Linked DNA regions of Roseisolibacter agri. The protein of the gene in region 2 interacts with the protein of the main gene of each other region in a pairwise test. Links are inferred from orthologs where the notes say so. Each region holds a gene or a part of one and is shown on either strand. Other genes may lie near its edges.

The links.
Region 1: the proteins of dnaX (region 2) and dnaE interact in binary tests that used the Escherichia coli proteins (3 or more experiments, as listed by UniProt). The link is inferred for Roseisolibacter agri from one-to-one orthologs.

What each region holds. Positions count from the first base shown.
Region 1 is NZ_BRXS01000004.1:79,461-84,190, forward strand. Bases 687-4,730 are described here. They hold dnaE (DNA polymerase III subunit alpha), read right to left. Parts: upstream 4,397-4,730; coding sequence 887-4,396; downstream 687-886. Other genes in these bases: rosag_RS12535 (acetyl-CoA carboxylase carboxyltransferase subunit alpha), read right to left, coding at 687-881; rosag_RS12545 (hypothetical protein), read left to right, coding at 4,456-4,730. In the rest of the region: more of rosag_RS12535, read right to left, coding at 1-686. UniProt on the Escherichia coli protein: DNA polymerase III is a complex, multichain enzyme responsible for most of the replicative synthesis in bacteria. This DNA polymerase also exhibits 3' to 5' exonuclease activity. The alpha chain is the DNA polymerase catalytic subunit.
Region 2 is NZ_BRXS01000004.1:360,270-368,067, reverse strand. What follows is about bases 2,938-5,811. They hold dnaX (DNA polymerase III subunit gamma/tau), read right to left. Parts: upstream 5,366-5,811; coding sequence 3,509-5,365; downstream 2,938-3,508. Other genes in these bases: rosag_RS13800 (hypothetical protein), read left to right, coding at 5,560-5,811; rosag_RS13810 (YbaB/EbfC family nucleoid-associated protein), read right to left, coding at 3,020-3,334; recR (recombination mediator RecR), read right to left, coding at 2,938-2,991. Outside these bases: rosag_RS13835 (CDP-alcohol phosphatidyltransferase family protein), read right to left, coding at 1-623; rosag_RS13830 (GTP-binding protein), read right to left, coding at 724-1,401; rosag_RS13825 (roadblock/LC7 domain-containing protein), read right to left, coding at 1,412-1,954; rosag_RS13820 (hypothetical protein), read right to left, coding at 2,012-2,401; more of recR, read right to left, coding at 2,398-2,937; more of rosag_RS13800, read left to right, coding at 5,812-5,832; rosag_RS13795 (DUF2339 domain-containing protein), read left to right, coding at 5,946-7,798. UniProt on the Escherichia coli protein: Part of the beta sliding clamp loading complex, which hydrolyzes ATP to load the beta clamp onto primed DNA to form the DNA replication pre-initiation complex.

The DNA of each region.
Region 1 (4,730 bases), 280 kb from region 2 along the record:
AGGTGCTTGAGCAGCACCTCGCGGACGTTCTTCGCCGTCGCCTCGTGGTCGGCGTGCGCGCCGCCCGTGGGCTCGGGGATCACCTCGTCCACCACGCGCAGCTCGAACAGCTCGGGCGCGGTGATGCGCAGCGCGCCGGCGGCCTTCTCGCGCATCTCGGGGCTCTTGCCGTCCTTCCAGAGGATGGCGGCGCACCCCTCGACCGAGATCACGGAGTAGACCGAGTTCTCGAGCATCAGCAGGCGGTCCGCGACGCCCAGCGCGAGCGCGCCGCCCGAGCCGCCCTCGCCAATGACGGTGGCGATGATCGGCACCTGCAGCGCCGCCATCTCGATCAGGTTGCGCGCGATCGCCTCGCTCTGCCCACGCTCCTCGGCGCCGATGCCGGGCCACGCGCCCGGCGTGTCGATGAGCGTGATGATGGGGACCTGGAACTTCTCGGCGAGCTTCATCAGGCGCAGCGCCTTGCGGTAGCCCTCGGGGTGCGGCATCCCGAAGTTGCGGCGCAGGTTCTCCTTGGTGTCGCGGCCGCGCTGCTGGCCGATCACCATCACCGTCTCGTCGTCCAGGCGCGCCCACCCGGCGACGATCGCGCCGTCGTCGCGGAACTGGCGGTCGCCGTGCAGCTCGATCCAGTCGGTGAAGCAGCGGTCGATGTAGTCCTGCGTGAACGGACGCCGCGCGGAGCGCGCGACCTGCACGCGCTGCAGGGGCGTCAGGTTGCGATAGATCTCGCTGCGCATGTCCGCGAGCTTGCGCTCGAGCGGCTCCAGCTCCGCCTGCACGTCGAAGTCGCGGTCGTCGGCGAGCTGTCGCAGCTCGTCGATGCGACGCTCCAGCTCGACCAGCGGCTTCTCGAAATCGAGGGACGCGGTGGCCATGGGTTTCAACCCCCTCGAACCAGCTTGACGCGCTCGTCGCCGAGCAGCGCGCGCAGTTCGTTCAGGGCGGCGTTGGACGCCGCGACGGTGAGGGAACGCGACCGGAAGCGCGCGGTCTGGCCGGCGCGGGGATCGCGCCAGCGCAGCTCGAGCGCCGCCGTGCCAGGGTAGGCGTCACACGTCGCGCGCACGTCGCGCATGACGCTCGGCGTCAGATCGGCGCCCGCGGCGAGCTCGATGGCGACCGCCACCTGCCCGTTCACGCGCTTCTCCGCCAGGCGGGTCACCTTCTCGACGATGAACGTCGGGCTCTCCGCCCCCTGGTCGCGCTTGGAGTACCCGCCCTCGACGAGCACGGGGACGTCCGTCTTGACCTGGTCGGCGAGCACCGCCCAGGCCTCGGGGAACACCAGCACCTCGGAAGATCCCGAGAAATCCTCCAGTGTCAACCGGGCGAACTCGGCCCCGCTGCGCTTGGAGATCTGTCGGCGAGCCGCCGTGATGACGCACGCGAGCGCGATCGGCGTGGGCGTCCACGTGCCCAGCTCCGAGATCTTGTGCGTCGCGAACAGCTCCGCCTCGGCCCGGAAGGGCTCCAGCGGATGCCCCGACACGTAGAAGCCGAGGATCGCCTTCTCGTTCGCCAGGCGGTCGCTCTCGCTCCACGCGGGCACGTGCGGGAGCGTCGGCTTGGCCTGCGCGGGCGCGCCGCCGCCCAGCACGTCGCCGAACAGCGAGACCTGCCCCAGCTCGCGCTCCTCCTGCTTGAGCAGCGCCTCGCTGATCGCGTGGTCGAGCGCCGTCACGTACTGCGCGCGGTGCCCGCCCAGCCCGTCCAGCGCGCCGGCGGCGATGAGCGCCTCGAACACGCGCTTGTTGCAGGCGCGCAGGTCCACGCGCTCGACGAAGTCGAAGAAGTCCTTGTAGACGCCCTCGGCGAAGCGCGCGGCGATGATGCTGTCGACCGCGCCCTGGCCGACGTTGCGCACGGCGCCGAGGCCGAAGCGGATCCGCTTCTCGCCGACGACCGTGAACTTGTAGCCCGACTCGTTGACGTCCGGCGGCAGCACCTCGATGCCCATCTCGCGCGCCTCGGCCACGTACTTCACGACGCTGTCCGTGTCGCCGATGCAGGCCGACAGCAGCGCGGCCATGAAGTCGGCCGGGTAGTTCGCCTTGAGGTAGGCCGTGTGGTAGCTGACGACCGAGTAGGCGACCGAGTGCGACTTGTTGAAGCCGTAGCGGCCGAACGTCTCGATCTGCCCCGCGAGGTCCTTGATGATGCTCTTGTCGTGGCCCTGCGCGATCGCCTTCGTCTCGAACTTCCCGAGCTCCGCCTTGATGAGCTCCGCGTCCTTCTTGCCCACGGCCTTGCGGAGCACGTCGGCTTCGGCGAGCGAGATGCCGGCCAGGCGCTGGGCGATACGCATCACCTGCTCCTGGTAGGTGATGACGCCCTGCGTCTCGCGCAGGATCGGCTCCAGCTCGGGGAGCGCGTAGCTGACCGGCTCCTCGCCGCGCTTACGGCGGATGTAGACCTTGTGCATCCCGCTGTCGAGCGGGCCCGGACGCAGCAGCGCGTTCGACGCCACGAGGTCGTCGAAGCGGTCGCAGCGCATCTGCCGGAGCACGTCGGTGGCCAGCGGCGACTCGAACTGGAAGACGCCCGCCGTGCGCCCGGAGCGCAGCATCTGGTACGTCTTCTCGTCGTCGAAGCCCATGCCGTCGAGGTCGAGCCACTCGCCGGTGCGCTGCTTGATGGACGTGAGCGCGTCGAAGATGACCGTCAGCGTGGTCAGCCCGAGGAAGTCCATCTTCAGCATGCCTGCCTTCTCGAGGCAGTTCATGTCGTACTGCGCGACCGTGATCTTCTCGTCGCCCCCCTCGCCGCCGGAGCCCTTGGAGCTCTGCGTGCAGACGGGCACGAACTCGTGCACCGGCCCCGGCGCGATGACGACGCCGGCGGCGTGCACGCCCGTGTGGCGCGACAGCCCCTCGAGCGCCGACGCGTAGTCGAGCAGCTCGCGGTAGCGCGCGTCGGTCTCGTAGAAGCGCTTGACGTCGGGGACCTGCTCGATCGCCTCGTCGATGGAGAGCGAGAAGTTCGGCGCGTTGGGGATCAGCTTCGCCAGCGCGTCGGTCTCCGCCGGCGTGAAGCCGAGCACCCGCCCGACGTCCTTGACGACGGCGCGCGACTTCATCGTCCCGAACGTCACGATCTGGCAGACGGACTCCTTGCCGTACTTCTGCCGGACGTACTCGATGACCTCCCCGCGCCGCTCGAAGCAGAAGTCCACGTCCACGTCGGGCATGGACACGCGCTCCGGGTTCAGGAAGCGCTCGAACAGGAGGTCGAACTCCAGCGGGCAGACGTTCGTGATGCCGAGCGCGTACGCGACCAGCGAGCCGGCGGCCGAGCCGCGGCCCGGGCCCACGGGAATCCCGCGGTCGCGCGCGGCCTTGATGAAGTCCGCGACGATGAGGAAGTAGCCGGCGTAGCCGGTCTGCAGGATGACGCCCAGCTCGTAGTCGAGGCGCTCCTGCACCTCGGCCGCCAGCTCGCCGGGCGCGGCGCCGCGCTTGCCGGCGTAGCGCTCCAGCGCGCCCTCCTTCGACAGCTTCACCAGCAGGTCGTTCTCGGTCGCGACGTCGGGCGGGAGCGGGAAGCTCGGGACGTTGTACTTCTTCCCGAACTGCACGTCCACCTCGTCGGCGATCTTCAGCGTGTTCTCGAGGACGTCCGTGCGCCCCGGGAACCGCTCGCCCATCTCGAGGTGGTTCTTGAAGTAGAGGCCCCGGTCGTAGTGCATGCGGTCGGGGTCCTTCAGGTCCTTCCCCAGGCCGATGCACAGCAGCACGTCGTGCGCGGCGTGGTCGTTCGCCTTCAGGAAGTGCGCGTCGTTGGTGGCGACGACGGGCAGCCCCATGTCGGCCGAGAGCTTGAAGATCCTGTCGTTCAGCTCCTTCTGGCCGCCCGAGTCGTGCGCCTGGACCTCGAGGTAGTAGCGGTCCTTGAACAGCTCCGCGTACCAGGCGGCGGCCTCGCGGGCCTGCTCCCAGCGGTCGTCCATGAGGTGGCCCGCCACCTCGCCCGCGAGGCAGGCGGAGGTCACGATCAGCCCCTCGCTGTGGGCCGCGAGCAGCTCGCGGTCCACGCGCGGCTTCACGTAGAAGCCCTCGGTGTACGCCAGCGACGAGAGCTTGACCAGGTTCTTGTAACCGGTCAGGTCCCTCGCGAGTAGGACGAGGTGGTGGTAAGGTTTGGCGCCCGGGGCCGGCCGGGCACGCTCGAGTCGGGAGCCGGGGGCCACGTACGCCTCCATCCCCAGGATCGGCTTCAGCTTCGCCTTCTTCGCCTTCTCCTGGAACTCCCACGCGGCGTGCATGTTACCGTGGTCGGTAATCGCCAGCGCAGGCTGCTCGAGCTCCTGGGCGCGCCGGATCAGGTCCTCGATCCGGTTGGCGCCATCCAGAAGCGAGTACTCGGAGTGGCAATGGAGATGTACGAACGACATTGGACGAGTACGATAGCCACCGCGGGCAGCCCGCGTCAATTCGCGCCGGGAGGCGCGGAGTGCGCGTAAGTCGCGCGGGTGCAATAATTTGGGCCCTGCTCTGGGCCGCCGGTCCGGCCGCCTGCCGGAATCCCGGCGGCCCGGACACGCCCTTCGTCTCGTACACCCTCCAGCCGCGCACGACCGAGGTGCGCAGCGCGCCGGCCGGCGGCGTCCTGGCGGAGCCGCTCGTCGTCCAGGTCACCGACTCGCTGGGGCGCGCGGCCCGCGGGGTGCCGGTCCAGTTCCGCGTCGCCGCCGGCCGCGGCGCCGCCCTGCTCGACTCGCTGGTCGT
Region 2 (7,798 bases):
GAGTAGAGCGTCAGCCCCACCGCGCCGACCATCGCCAGCGCGCCGGCGATGCCGTTGAAGTACGCCCACGCGCGCCAGCCCGCGGTGCCCTCCCAGCCCGACCGCTGGGCGAGCGTCTGCGCGAAGAACCAGAAGTACGCGGCGCCCACCCACGTCGACTGGAAGCCCGTCTTCCACTTCGCGGGCCCGATGGCGCCGATGACAAGCCCGCGCCGCGCGGCGATCTGGCGGAACACGGTCATGAAGACCTCGCGCCCCACGACCACCGCGACGACCCACCAGGGCAGCCCGACGAAGCCCACCGGCGTCATGAAGGCGAACCCGGGGCGCGCGCTGGGGAGGCTGCTCAGCGGGCGCAGGAGCGGCCCGCCCATCAGCACGACCATGGGGACGAAGGTCGCGACCAGGAGCAGCTTGTCCGCGAGCGGATCGAGCAGCCGGCCGAGATCGGTCACCAGGTTGCGCGTGCGCGCGAGGTGGCCGTCCCAGTAGTCCGTCACCGCCGCGACGATGAACAGCACGAACGCCGCGATCCGCGCCGTCGCCGTCGGCACGAAGGGCAGGACGGCGATGAAGGGCGCGGCCGCGATGCGTGCGACGGTGATCGCGTTCGGCAGGTTCACGGGCGGGGATGAGCGTGGCGTCGGCCGGGAAGATAACCGGCGTGCCGGGGGCGACGGGACCGGTCCGCCCGCGGCCTGGCGGACCGGCCCGTGCCGTCCGTCATCCGAGCGCCCGCACCACGAGCTTCGAGACCGCCTTCAGCGTGTCGAACACGCCCGCGCCCGTCGTCGCGACCGCCTCGAAGCTCGGCACGCGCTCCCACCACTCGCCGGTCGGCAGCTTCTCGACCAGGGGCACGCCCGGGCGGAACGGGTTCTCCGACGGCTTCTGCTTCGCCGGCTCGGTGACCTCCCAGCCCGGGTTCAGCATCGCCTCCAGCTCGGGGAGCGGCGCGGCGTTCGGGAGGTCGCGCTTGTTGTACTGCAGCACGAACGGCATCCGGGTCAGGTCGTACCCGTGCTCCGCCATGTTGTCGTACAGGTTCTGCATCGACTCCATGTTCGCCTCGGCGCGATCGACCTGCGAGTCGGCCACGAACACGACGCCGTCCACGCCCTTCAGGATCAGCTTGCGCGAGGCGTTGTAGTAGACCTGCCCCGGCACCGTGTAGAGGTGGAACCGCGTGCGGAAGCCGCGGATCTCGCCCAGGTCCACCGGGAGGAAGTCGAAGAAGAGCGTGCGCTCGGTCTCGGTCGCGAGCGAGATGAGCTTCCCGCGCGTGTTGGGGCTCACCTTCTCGTACACGAACTCCAGGTTCGACGTCTTGCCGCCGAGGCCCGGGCCGTAGTAGACGATCTTGCAGTTGATCTCGCGCGACGCGTAGTTGATCATCGACATCGGCCGGCCCTCAGGAGAAGAGTCGGTCGATCTCGTCCTCGGCCCCGGCCAGCAGGTCGAGGGGCGCCGGCTCGGCGCCGAGCGCGCCGGTCATGCCGCGCGCGCCCGAGCCGCCGGCGGCACCGGCGGGCGTCGCGCCGCGCGCGAACACGGTCTCGAACAGGCGCGCCAGCTCGTCGACGACGCCCTTGAGCTTCAGGCGCACCAGGCCGAGCGTCGTGCGGTCGTCGAACAGGACGACGAGGATGATCCGCCGCGCGACGTCGGCGAGGAACATCGACTCCTTCTCGCCCTGGTGGAACAGGGTCGTGAAGTCCTTCTCGCCGATCAGCTTCGCGAGCTGGTCGTTGGCGCTGAAGTCGGCCGCGGTGAGCGAGGCGAACGCGGTCGCGTCGAACGCGGGCGGCTCGCCGACGGTCGCCACGAGCTGCCCGGCCCGGTCCACGAGCAGGGCGCAGCGCGCGTTCGAGTCGTACAGGAACCGCTGCAGCGATCCGCTGATCGCCTGGAAGTCGTCGTCCGTGAACGACCAGCTGACCGCACCAGGGGGCATGCCGAGAAGCGAAGGAGGTCCGGGCCGCCCGCGCCGGCGGGCGACGAGGACGGCCCGCTAGCGCGCGAGCGACGCCTCCACCGCAGCGAGGGCCTGCCGGCCCCGCCGCCGCAGCAGAGGGAGCGGCTCCCACCGGACGTAGTCGCGGAGGAGCCTCGCCGTATCTACGCTCGGACGGGTCGCGAGGTAACTCACCGCCGCGAATCGGCGCACCGGCTGGCGGCTGAACAGCCCCTGGCGGCTCCGATCGAGCATCCCCGCCCAGACGGCAGTCCCGAGCACCAGCCCACCGGCGAATCCGGCAGCCAGCAGCGCCAGCGCCCCGGCGCCGGCGTCCTCCTCGCGGCGGCGGCGCATCCGGCGGTCGTGGTCGCGGCGCTCGTTGCGGCGGCGCTCGAACACGCCCGGCCCATCGTCGATGAGGAGCCGCGCGCGACGCCGCCTCACATCTCCCTCCGCGCGGCGATGGCTTGGGCGATGGTCACGCCGTCGGCGTACTCCAGGTCCCCGCCCACCGGCAGGCCGCGCGCGATGCGGGTGACGGCCACGCCGCTCACCTGCCCCGCCAGCTGGCGCTGCACGTACAGCGCGGTCGCCTCGCCCTCGAGGCTCGGATTGGTGGCCACGATCACCTCGCGAATCTCCCCGTCCCGCACCCGCGTCACGAGGCGGTCGATGGTCAGGTCCTCGGGCATCACGCCGTCCAGCGGCGACAGGCGCCCACCGAGCACGTGATAGAGCCCGCGGTACTCGCCCGTGCGCTCGATGGCGCCGATGTCGGACGCCTCCTCGACGGCGCAGATCACGCTGCGGTCGCGCCGCTGGTCGCGGCACACGGCGCAGCGCTCCTCCTCGGTGAGGTTGAAGCACTCGGCGCACGGGCGCACGCGCTCGGCCAGCGTCGTGAGCGCGTCGGCCAGACGGCGGCTCTGCTCGGGGCGCTGCTTCAGCAGGTAGTACGTCAGCCGCAGCGCGGTCTTGCGGCCGATGCCGGGCAGCTTGGACAGCTCGGCGGCCAGTTCGTCGATCGCGGACACGGCGACGTCGGGACTCGGCGCGTCCGGCTCAGAACGGGAGCTGGAACGGCAGGTTCATCCCGCCGGCCGCCTTCCCCATCTCCGCCTCCTCGAGCGCCTTCGCCTTCGCCTGCGCGTCGCGCACCGCGACGGTGACGAGGTCCTCGAGCATCGCGACGTCGTCGGCGCTGACGACGCTCGGGTCGATCTTCACCGAGCGCACCGCGCCCTTGCCGTCCGCCTCGACGGTGACCATGCCGCCGCCGGCGGTGCCGGTCACGGTCCGCTGCGCGAGCTCGTCCTGGATCTGCTGCAGCCGCCCCTGCATCTCCTGGGCTTGCTGCATGAGCTTCATGATATCCATGACCGAAAACCTAATGCGAGAGACGTGACCGCGGAGAACGGAACGGCGGAAGTCGGTGAGGCGTGATACGAAAGGGCGGACGCTGGCAGCTCGAACCTTCAGGCGCGATTCCGCTCCACCGTATCGCGCCGTTCCGTTCTCCGCCTTCTCGTTCTGCGCCGTATCGTCCTCCGCCTATTCGAGCAGATCGAGGTCGAGTGCGTCGATCGCTGCGCCGAGGACGGGATCGCGCCGGCTCAGCGCGGTCATGCGCTCGGCCCGCACCGTCTCGGTCGTGAGCCGCTCGGCGGGCGCGCCGCTGGCTTCGGGCGCCCGCACGATCACGCGCGTCGCGCCGGGATGCGCGCGCTGCACCGCGACCAGCACGTCGTCGCGCGCGCTCTCGAGCGCCTGCACGTAGGCGGGGTTCGCCTCCTGCAGCTCGATCGTCACCGCGCCTGAGGCCGCGACCGCGATGGGCAGGGCGTCCGCGAGCGCGGAGCCGATGAGCGGCCGCGCCGCGCGCGCGAAGTCGACCACCTGGTCCCACCGCTCGGCGAGCACCGCGACGTCCATCGTCGGGCCGCGCGGCGCGTCGGCGACGGCGCTCGGCGCGGCACTGGGCGCGGGTGCCGCGACGGGCGCCGGTCGCGTCGGGACGGGACGATCGACGGGACGCTCGACAGGACGATCGGCGACGGCGACCGCGGGTGCGGCGCGCTGCACGACCTGCGACTGCTCGGCCACCGCGGCGTCGAACGCGGCGCGCAGGCTCGCGCCCGGCGGCGCCGGCCGGCGCGCCTCGTCGGCCGGCGCGGGCGCGGGACGCGCGGGTGGACGCGGCGGCATTGCGGGCGCGCCGCCACCACCGCCACCATCGCCACCACCGCCACCACCGCCACCGCCGCCGCTCCCCAGCTCGCGCAGCAGCGACTCCAGCTCCACGCTGCGATCGAGCAGGGCGAAGCGCACGAGCAGCGTCTCCAGCAGCAGCTGCTGCTGTCCGCTCTTGCGGAATCGTGGCTCCGTCTCGACCAGCACGTGGAGCATGCGCAGCAGGTCCGCGGGCGTGAGCGCGCCCACGCGCGCGGCGAGCGCCTCGCGCGCGCGCTCGCTCAGCTCGGGCACGGCGCCGCCCAGCGACAGCGCGAGCAGCGCGCGCAGCATGTCGCCCAGCCCCGTGAGGAAGAGCGAGAAGTCGATGCCCGCCTCCGCGAGCCGCGCGACCGCGCCGAACACGTCGCCCGCGCGGCGCTCCGCGACGAGGTCGAGCACCGCGAGGTACTCGTCCTCCGGCACGAGGCCGAGCGCCTCCTGCACGCGCGCCGCGGTCACGTGCGCGTCCTCCCCGAGTGAGAGCACCTGGTCGGTGAGCGACAGCGCGTCGCGCAGGCCGCCGTCGGCGGCGCGCGCGACCATGCCCAGCGCATCGGGCTCGTACGCGACGCCCTCCGCGTCGAGCACCGCGGCCAGCCGCTCGCGGATCTCGGCCGGGCCGATGCGCTTCAGGTCGAAGCGCTGCAGGCGGCTCAGGATCGGCGCCGCGAGCTGCGCGATCTTCTGCGGCTCGGTGGTCGCGAACACGAACACGACGCGCGGCGGCGGCTCCTCGAGGATCTTGAGGAGCGCGTTCCACGCCTCGCGCGTGAGCATGTGCGCCTCGTCGACGATGTAGACCTTGTAGCGGTCGTCGCCGGTGGGCGCGTACATCGCGCGCTCGCGCAGCTCGCGCGCGTCGTCCACGCTGCGGTTGCTCGCCGCGTCCAGCTCCACGACGTCGAGCGAAGAGCTGCCGCTCCAGATGCGCAGGCAGCTGGCGCAGGTGCCGCACGGCTCGCCGTCCGCCTTCGCGCCGCGCACCTCGCAGTTGAGCGCCATCGCCAGCACGCGCGCGAGCGTCGTCTTGCCCGTGCCTCGCGGCCCGCACAGCAGGTAGCCGTGCGCCACGCGCCCGCGGGCGATCGCCCCCTTGAGCGTGTTGGACACGTGCGACTGCACGGCCACCGAGGCGAAGTTCTTGGGGCGGTACTTGCGCGCGAGGGCGAGGGACATCGGCGGGAGACGCGGTGCGCGGCGCTGAGCGCGGCCCGGTGCTGCCGCGACGCGCGGCGGCCGGGGTCGGTCGGCGCCGACGCCGGAATCTCGCGGCCGCCCCGGCGCGTCGCCAGCGGCTTGCGCGGCGCGCGTCCGCGACACCTGTGCAGCGCGACGCTGGCGGCGGCCCGCCCCGTGCACCACCGTTGGGCATGTCCCGCGCTTTCGTGAACGAGGACGCCGGCGGCGCCACGCCGCGCCGCGGCTACGGGCTGCCCGCCCGCGACGACCCGCGCTTCGACGAGGCGGCGGCGGCCGCGCTGCTGGAGGCCGCGCGCGCCGGCGAGACCGCGAGCGCCGAGGAGGCCACCGGCTACTACTGGGGCGAGCCGCGCCTGCACGCGCCGGTGCGCGCACTGCTGCTGCGCGCGCGCGCCGCCGGCGACGACCGGCTCGCGCAGCTGGCCGAGCGGTTCCTCCGCTGACGCTCCCGCCCGACTCCGAGCGCCTCGCACAGCTCGAGCGCACCGTCGCCGAGCTGCAGCGCGAGGTCGCGGCGCTGCGTGCATCGCAGGCGCCGCCCGCCGCGCCGTCCGTCGTGCGTCGCGCGCCCTCGACATCGGCGCGGCGCGCCTGGTCGCTGCGGCGCGGCCTGGGCACGCTCTCGATGCGGCTCGGACTCGGCCCGGTGCCGGCGGACGGCGCGGAGCTGGAGGCCCTCGTCGGCCGCTACGGCACCGTGGCGCTCGCGGTGCTGCTCATCCTCATGGGCCTCGGCGCGTTCCTGACGTGGGCGATCGCTGCCGTCACGCTCACGCCCACGACGCGCGTCGCGCTCGGCGCGGTGGGCGCCGCGGCACTGGCCGCCGGCGGCTGGCGGCTGCGAGTGCGCGACGAGGGCGGCGGCACGGGCACGCGCCGGTTCGGCGACGTGCTGCTCGCGCTCGCGCTGGCGGCGGTGCACGTGGACGCGTGGGGCGCGGGTCCAGCGCTCGGCCTGGTGTCGGCCGGCGTCGCGCTGGCGATCGCGGCGGCCGCGTCGGGCGCGGTCGCGTTCCTGGCGTGGCGGGAGCGCGACCAGGCGCTGTTCGTCGTCGGCGTGGGCGGCGCGGTAGTCGCGCCGTTCGTCACGGGCGCCGACACGGGTCACGCGATGGTGCTCGCGCCGTACGGCTGGTTGGTGCTGAGCGCGGGGGTGCTCGCGCTGCCGCACGGCAACGACACCGATGCGCACGCGCGGCCGGTGCGCTGGCGGCTCGCCGCGCGCGTGCTGGGGATCGGCGGGGCGCTGCTCGCGAGCGCGCTGCTGCGCGACGCGACGGCGGTCGCGGCGATCGGCAACCCCGCGGGCATCTGGCTCCCCGCGTGGCAGCTGCGACGCGAGCTGCCGGTGCTGTTCGCGCTCGCCTGCGCCGTGGTGCCCCTGGCGCTGCCCGGCCGCGCGCGGCGAGCGGGCGTCGCGCTCATGCACCTCACGACCGCACTCGGCGCGATCACGACGCTGGCGCTGGCGACGCGGCTCGGCGCGCCGATGCTCGCCGCGTACGCGTTCGCCGCCACGCTGGGCGCGCTCGTCGCGGTGCGGTGCCTGGTCCCCGTGGATCGCCCGCCGAGTCGCGGCGCGCGGCGCGACGCGGTGCTCGGCGGCCTCGCGCTGCCGCTCGCGCTGCTCGTGGCCGCGCTGCTCGCGCTGCCCGACGCCACCTCGCCCGCGGGAGGACTCGTCGCGCTGGCGTGGGCCGCCGGGTCCGCGCTGGCCGCGGGGCTGGCCGCTCGCCGTCCACACGCGTCGGCGTCGCCGCTGCTCGGGGCGCACGTCGCGGCGGCGGGACTGGCGGGCGCGATCGCGCCGCTGCTGGGATTCGAGGGTCGGGTGGTGCTGAAGACGGTGGCGCTGTCGGCGTACGCGGCCGCGTGCGCGCTGCTGCTCGGGCCCGTGCGGCAGCGGCTCGCGGCGCTGCCGAGCCTCGCCGCGGCGGGGCTCGCGGCGGCCAGCGCGGCCATGCTCCTGAGCGAGCGTCCCGCCTTCGCGTACGCGCCGTTCCTCACGTCGGCGTCGCTCGCCGCGGCGGCGGTGGTGGTGGCGCTGACGGTGCTCGCCTGGCGCGTGCGGCGCGACGGCGCGGCGGTCTTCACGCGTGGCGAGCGGACGGCGCTCGCGGCGCTCCCCGCGCTGGCGGCGCTGGCGTGGGGGCGCGAGGAGCTCGCGCGCGCCGGCTCGCCCGAGCTCTCCACCTTCCTGCTGGTGGGCTACTTCGCCGCGGCGGGCGTCGCGGCGCTCGCCGTCGGTCGCGCGCGGCGCGTCGCGGGCGCGCGGCAGGTCGGGCTCGCGCTCGCGATCTACGCGGCGCTCAAGGCGCTGGCGCAGGCATCGGAGCTGCGGTCGGTCGGGCTGCGCGTCGGCAGCTACCTGCTGGTCGGCGCGTTCCTGCTGGCCGTGGGCTACTGGTA